Regions from separate parts of the Paenibacillus sp. GM1FR genome, predicted to be linked through region 1. Evidence: riboswitches for the same ligand, from Rfam matches in the RefSeq annotation. Region 1 holds a riboswitch; the other holds the start of a gene.
The links. Region 1 has a riboswitch for glycine ahead of sdaAB (L-serine ammonia-lyase, iron-sulfur-dependent subunit beta). Riboswitches for the same ligand answer to the same signal wherever they lie in the genome.

Region 1 (3,420 bases):
ACCGGGACGTCCGGAGTAACGGGAGCAACGGGAGCGACCGGAGTCACAGGGGTTACAGGTGCGACAGGCGTAACCGGAACAACCGGGACGGCTGGTGTAACGGGAGCAACGGGAGCGACCGGAGTCACTGGGGTTACAGGTGCGACAGGCGTAACCGGAACAACCGGGACGTCCGGAGTAACGGGAGCAACGGGAGCGACCGGAGTCACAGGGGTTACAGGTGCCACAGGCGTAACCGGAACAACCGGGACGTCCGGAGTAACGGGAGCAACGGGAGCGACCGGAGTCACAGGGGTTACAGGTGCCACAGGCGTAACCGGAACAACCGGGACGGCTGGTGTAACGGGAGCAACGGGAGCGACCGGAGTCACAGGGGTTACAGGTGCAACAGGCGTAACCGGAACAACCGGGACGGCTGGTGTAACGGGAGCAACGGGAGCGACCGGAGTCACTGGGGCTACAGGTGCGACAGGTGCGACGGGAACAACCGGGACGGCTGGTGTAACGGGAGCAACGGGAACGACCGGAGCCACTGGCGCAACAGGAGCTACTGGATCGACAGCAGCTTCTGCCCCTGCGGATTCTTCCTTGTTTGCTAACAGTCAGACAGCGGCATTGGCTCTTCCATTGACCGGTGAAACGACCATTCAGACACTTAATGTACCCGTGGTGGCAGGTCAACGCGTGAAAATCGATAATAGTACACAAGTAGCGGTAGTTGTAGGGTCTAACTGGAGTATCGCATATAACGTTAACCTGAGACGTAACGGAGTTCTAATTAATCAATTGCAGCTCTCACGAACCGGTAATGCTTCGGGAACGTTGAGGTTTCTTTCTTCCAACACCTACGTGGATACTGCTCCTGCAACAACTACTAACGTATATACAGTAAGTATTGAATTTACGACAACTAGTAACGTCACGAGTGCCTCAGCGGAAGTGAGAAATATTAATGCTATTCGCTTCAGTTAAAATAGACATCGGACTTATGGTAATTACACGTTACTTTTGTTGACATATATGATATTGTGCATTACTCTATGGGTATACTTGATCAAAAATTTAGAAATGTACCAATTCGAATCGAATTAAAATAAATACAGCGGATGATAACGAGCGGGAGAGACCTGGATTAGCCGAGCACAATGGCTAGTGTTCAGGCACCGAAGGAGCAAGCTGCTGTGCACCCGGCGCAGTGGTTAATCTCTCAGGTAAATGTACCATCGTTGGACGCAACTCTGGAGAGTGCGCGAACTGCGCCACCCAAGGGGTATATGATCAGTCAGCCCGGTGAACTTGTCTGTAATCGCAGGCAGTTCACCCTTGTCGTGAGACACTGCTGATCGTGAAACTCTCAGGTATCGAGGACAGAGAGAGGGCCTAAGGCCTTCTTCTGTCCTTTTTTGATGTCATCATATCTAAATAAGGGACATTGTGGTGAAACTCCTGGATCGAAATGACGAATACATTTTACAAATATGAATCATGATTAATAATGGAGGGTTACAAGTGCGATTTAAAGATGTTTTCTCAATTATTGGTCCATCGATGACGGGGCCTTCAAGTTCACATACAGCTGGTGCGGCAAGGTTAGGAAGAATTGCTCGTCAGTGGCTGGGATGTACGCCAGATCGTGCCCGGCTGACGCTGTACGGTTCATTTGCAGATACGTATCAGGGGCACGGAACAGATTTGGCACTGATCGGTGGTCTGCTGGATTATGTCACAGACGATCCGCGTATCCCGGATGCAGAGCAATACGCAGAGGAAGCGGGCATGGAGGTTGAGTTTTATACAAGTGGCCTACCTGCTCCTCATCCAAATACGGTCAAAATTGAGTTGTGGCATGGAGAACGTGCCTGCTCCTTAATCGGTGCATCCATTGGTGGTGGAAGCGTATCCGTGCATTCGATGAATGATTTTCGTGTTCAGATTAGTGGTGAGTTTCCAACACTTGTTCTGCGACATGCGGACAAAGCAGGGGTGCTTGCATCGGTAACGTCCACGATCAGTTCATCCGGGGTTAACATCGGGTATATGCAGGTGGACCGGAAAGCCCGTGATGGCGAAGCGCTTACCGCGATGGAAATGGATGGTGTGCCTAATCCTGATATGCTCAAGCGTCTAAGGGAGCTGGACCATGTATTGGACATTCGTGTCATTGATTTGAAGAGAGGAGTTGATTCGGATGCGGTTTAAACATTTGCACGAACTGAATACGATCTGTACAGCAGAATCCAAAACCATTGCTCAGCTGATGATCGAGGAGCAGGTTCAGGAGACCAATACACCGGAAGCGGATGTTGTGAAGCAGATGTCTGAATATTATCAGGTGATGAAGGAAGCGGTACGCAAAGGGTTAACGGAAGATACGACATCACGCAGTGGATTAACAGGTGGAGACGGCAAAAAAATGGCTGAGTACATTCGCAAGGGTGAGACTTGCTCGGGAGATGCTTCCGCACTTGCCATGGCGTATGCCCTGTGTGTATCTGAAGTGAATGCCTCCATGGGCCGGATCGTGGCAACACCAACAGCCGGTTCCTGCGGCATTATCCCGGGTGTGTTTATTAGCTCACAGGAGCGGTTTGGCTGGACGGACGAACATTTGGTGAACGGGTTGTTCTGTGCGGGGGCGATTGGTTATGTTATTGCCAACAATTCATTTATCTCCGGTGCCGAAGGTGGCTGTCAGGCGGAAGTGGGTTCCGCTATTGGCATGGCTGCGGGTGCCATGGTTGAACTGCGTGGAGGTACACCGGAACAGGTTGTTCATGCCGTTGGTTTGGCGTTAAAAAATACACTGGGCCTTATCTGCGATCCGGTCGCAGGCCTTGTTGAAATCCCGTGCATCGTCCGTAATGGACTGGGTGCAGTTACGGCGCTGGCTGCGGCTGACATGGCCCTGGCCGGAGTGCGTAGTGCCATTCCGTCAGACGAAGTCATCGATGTCATGCTGGAAGTAGGCAGTGCGATGCCGAGCCGCCATCGGGAGACAGCCCAAGGCGGGTTGGCCCAGACGCCAACAGGCCGCAAAATGATGCAAAAGCTGGCTAAACCAAAGGCAAAGCGTGCCGAGCCTGAGCAGGAGTCGAAACCAGCGGATTCTGACACAACTACAAGTGGGGCGGACAATGCTCAAGTGGACAAGGGTACTCAGGTTTAAGCTGAACCGGGACCACCGATATATAAATCAGTGACATTATGATGTATAACGGCGAATACAAAAATACAAAAACAAGCGTCCGCGAACCCGAATCCGGGTTATGCAGGACGCTTGTTTTATGCTACCAGATGAAGCGAAGTTAGGATACTTATATTTGACTTCAGATGAATGTGTATTATGACTCTAGTTCTGGCTCACAGCCGTACTCAGTACGGCATATCCATACGCGGGCAATTCAATGGCGAGTACGCCAT
Region 2 (3,420 bases), on a different contig from region 1:
TTCCAGAATCATTTTCTAAACTATAGCTTGGTCCAATCAGGTGATTTACATCCACAATCTGCTTCAATCCACATTCAAAACCATTCTTGGAAAGCACAAAAAACCTGTGCAAGCATCCGGCTCACACAGGTCGAAACAATATGAAGCTCATATCATTTAATTATAAAATATATGTTAATAAGTACAAGTTCGTTGATACTATTCTTCCGTATGTTTCCGATACGCGTCTGCATTCATCAATGTAGACAATGCTGCTGTCAGATCTCCCTCAACACGGATCTCAATCATCCAGCCTTCCTCGTAAGGAGAGCTGTTCACAAGTTCAGGGGAGTCCTGCAACGAATCATTGACTGCAGTAATTGAACCTGTGACGGGAGAGAACAAGTCCGAAACCGTTTTGACCGATTCGATCGTTCCAATGATGTCCTCTGCTTTTACATTGGTTTCAAGGTCAGGCAATTCCACAAACACAATGTCACCCAGCTGATGCTGCGCGAACTCGGTAATGCCAATACGTACAGTATCCTCCCCTACGGTTTGCACCCATTCGTGCTCTTCACTGTACAGGAAATCACTTTTCAATTCGCTCATCGATATCCGCCTCGCTTTTCATTAATGAGTACATGCGTTCTTTGACCTTAACCTTTTTCCCAGAACATAGCGTATGACATTTTTGAATCAAATGTCAAGATACCTCACAATTTATTTGCTGAACACCTCTAAATCCTGTAACCGGATTACACTCTTTCTTCATATACTGGTGAATATTAGAATAGTAAGCGTAGTCTTTTTAAATACACGAACAATAAAATAAAAACTAAATTAAATATTCGGTTTTAAATAATTATCTATGATATCGTTCTTGACATCAGTAGTGGATTCACGTTTTAATGAGAGGAGTAAATGTGTTTATTGGACTATGTTATACCCGCGGATGAATGTAAAGGGAGAGATTACCCGTGACACCCGATTCGGGATGTACATGAGGTAACGCCGAAGGAGTAAACCACCGATAAGCGGGGGTGAATCTCTCAGGCAAAAGGACTTTTACGGGACGCAACTCTGGAGAGCATCTATTCGCCCTGTGCGGGCGTTATGATCACCCAAGGGGAAACCTGCTGCGCAACGCAGCGGGGTAACTCTCAGGTACAAGGGACAGAGCCTTAGAATACAGCGTGCTACTTGGCATGCCGATTCTTTGGCCTGTCCTTTTCCTTTTTCCCAAAAAACGAAAAACAGGATGTAGAACGGCGCTGCCATAGCTGCCCTTACCATACTTATGTGATGAAAATATCTAGCTGAAAATTTAAAAACACCCTGGTTCATTGATCCACGATTGTATATCCGGCCGGCTGACGGCCCATGACGAGGTGATTTGATGTCCGATTTGCTTAGAACACCACTCTTCCCACTGTATCAGCAATACGAAGGCGTACGGTGCATTGATTTTGGAGGCTGGGAGCTTCCGGTACAATTTAGCGGAATCCAGAAAGAACATGAAGCAGTACGCGAGCGCGCGGGACTGTTCGATGTATCCCATATGGGCGAATTCACAGTACAGGGTGAGCAGGCTGAAGTTTTTTTGCAACAAATGATGACCAATGATGTGACCACGCTGGTTCCCGGTCAAGCCCAGTACACCCTGATGTGTTATCCAAATGGCGGTGTGGTGGATGATCTGCTCGTGTATAAGCTGGAAGATCAGCATTATATGCTTGTGGTTAACGCCTCCAACATCGACAAGGATTGGGCGTGGCTGCAAGAGCACTTGATCCCCGGCGTAAGTATGACCAACGATTCGGAGCAAACGGCGCTGCTCGCCTTGCAAGGTCCACTGGCTGTAGACATTATCGGGAAAGTTACAGATACGGATGTAAGCTCGATTGAACCGTTTCGTTTTGTGCAGGATGCTGAAGTATGTGGAGTAAAATTACTGTTGTCCCGTACCGGATATACCGGTGAAGATGGCTTTGAACTATATGTTCCTGCGGACCAGGCTGCTGTGGTCTGGAATGGATTAATGCAAGCCGGTGAAGGTCACGGACTTGTACCGACAGGCCTCGGTGCTCGGGATACACTGCGCTTTGAAGCAAAGCTCCCTCTGTATGGACAGGAATTGTCGGCAACTATCTCTCCACTCGAAGCTGGCGTTGGCATGTTTGTGAAGCTGAATGCCGGACCTTTTATAGGACACGAAGCCTTGTTACAGCAAAAAACTAACGGGCCCGCCCGCAAACTGGTCGGCATCGAAGTGTTGGAGCGCGGTATTCCCCGCCCCCACTATCCGATTTACGCCGAAGGCGTACAGATTGGTGAAGTGACAACAGGCACGCAATCACCTACATTGAAGCGTAATCTGGGGCTTGCCCTCATCGACAGCAAATACGCTGCGCTGGGAACCCCGCTTGAGATTGAGATCCGCGGCAAGAAACTAAAAGCCGAGGTCGCGAAGACCCCTTTTCATAAACGGACACGTACGTCGAAGACACCTACTCAAGGAGCTGATCAAGCATGAGCAAGCACCGTTATATTCCCATGACTGAGCAAGATCAGAGCGCCATGCTCGCAACCATCGGTGTGGATACGCTGGAGGATCTGTTTCAGGACATTCCGCAGGAGATCCGTTATCAGGGCGAGCTGCCCGTATCCTCCAAACTTGATGAATATGCGCTGACACGTCACATGTCCAAACAAGCCGGCGCCAACGCCAATTTTGAAACACACGCCAGCTTCCTCGGCGCAGGCATATATGATCATCATGTTCCTTCCGTCATCAATCATGTCATTTCCCGTTCCGAGTTTTACACTGCCTACACACCTTATCAGCCTGAGATCAGCCAAGGTGAACTACAGGCCATTTTCGAATTTCAATCCTACATCTGTGAATTAACCGGTATGGCTGTAGCCAATGCCAGCATGTATGACGGCGCAACAGCTTTTGCGGAAGCCGGTAATCTCGCCGCAGCAGCAACACGTCGCAAACAGCTTATCGTATCCCGTACCGTTCATCCGGAAGCCCGTCAGGTATTGCAGGCATATGCGCACGGACTCCGTCTGGAGATTGTCGAGATTGGTTATAAGGATGGCGTCACTGATTGGGATGCCCTGCAAGCAGCCATATCCGACGATACCGCTGCTGTCATGATCCAGAGTCCGAACTTCTTTGGTGCCGTGGAAAATGTGAAGCAGGCTGCCGACCTCGTGCATGCGCACAAGGGCCTGCTCGTTGTAAGTGCCAACCCGCTATCGCTGGGTCTGCTGGAAGCCCCAGGCAAGCTGGGTGCCGACATCGTTGTAGGTGATGCGCAGCCCCTCGGCATCGCCGCTTCACTCGGCGGTCCAACATGCGGATATTTCGCTGTATCCCAGCCTCATATGCGCCGAATTCCTGGCCGAATCGTAGGCCAGACCACGGATCGC

Region 2: it holds a riboswitch for glycine, as region 1 does, so the genes downstream of both, gcvT (glycine cleavage system aminomethyltransferase GcvT) here and sdaAB (L-serine ammonia-lyase, iron-sulfur-dependent subunit beta) in region 1, are expected to answer to the same signal.

Annotation. Positions count from the first base shown of each region.
Region 1 is NZ_MKZL01000027.1:29-3,448, forward strand. Features, by position in the region: partial or broken gene PAEAM_RS19150 (collagen-like triple helix repeat-containing protein) at 1-972, shown strand, start outside; glycine riboswitch at 1,108-1,232, shown strand; glycine riboswitch at 1,237-1,373, shown strand; gene sdaAB (L-serine ammonia-lyase, iron-sulfur-dependent subunit beta) at 1,510-2,199, shown strand; gene sdaAA (L-serine ammonia-lyase, iron-sulfur-dependent, subunit alpha) at 2,189-3,166, shown strand; gene PAEAM_RS19165 (alpha-glycosidase) at 3,350-3,420, opposite strand, start outside.
Region 2 is NZ_MKZL01000044.1:89,238-92,657, reverse strand. Features, by position in the region: gene gcvH (glycine cleavage system protein GcvH) at 199-591, opposite strand; glycine riboswitch at 935-1,057, shown strand; glycine riboswitch at 1,061-1,161, shown strand; gene gcvT (glycine cleavage system aminomethyltransferase GcvT) at 1,379-2,515, shown strand; gene gcvPA (aminomethyl-transferring glycine dehydrogenase subunit GcvPA) at 2,512-3,420, shown strand, end outside.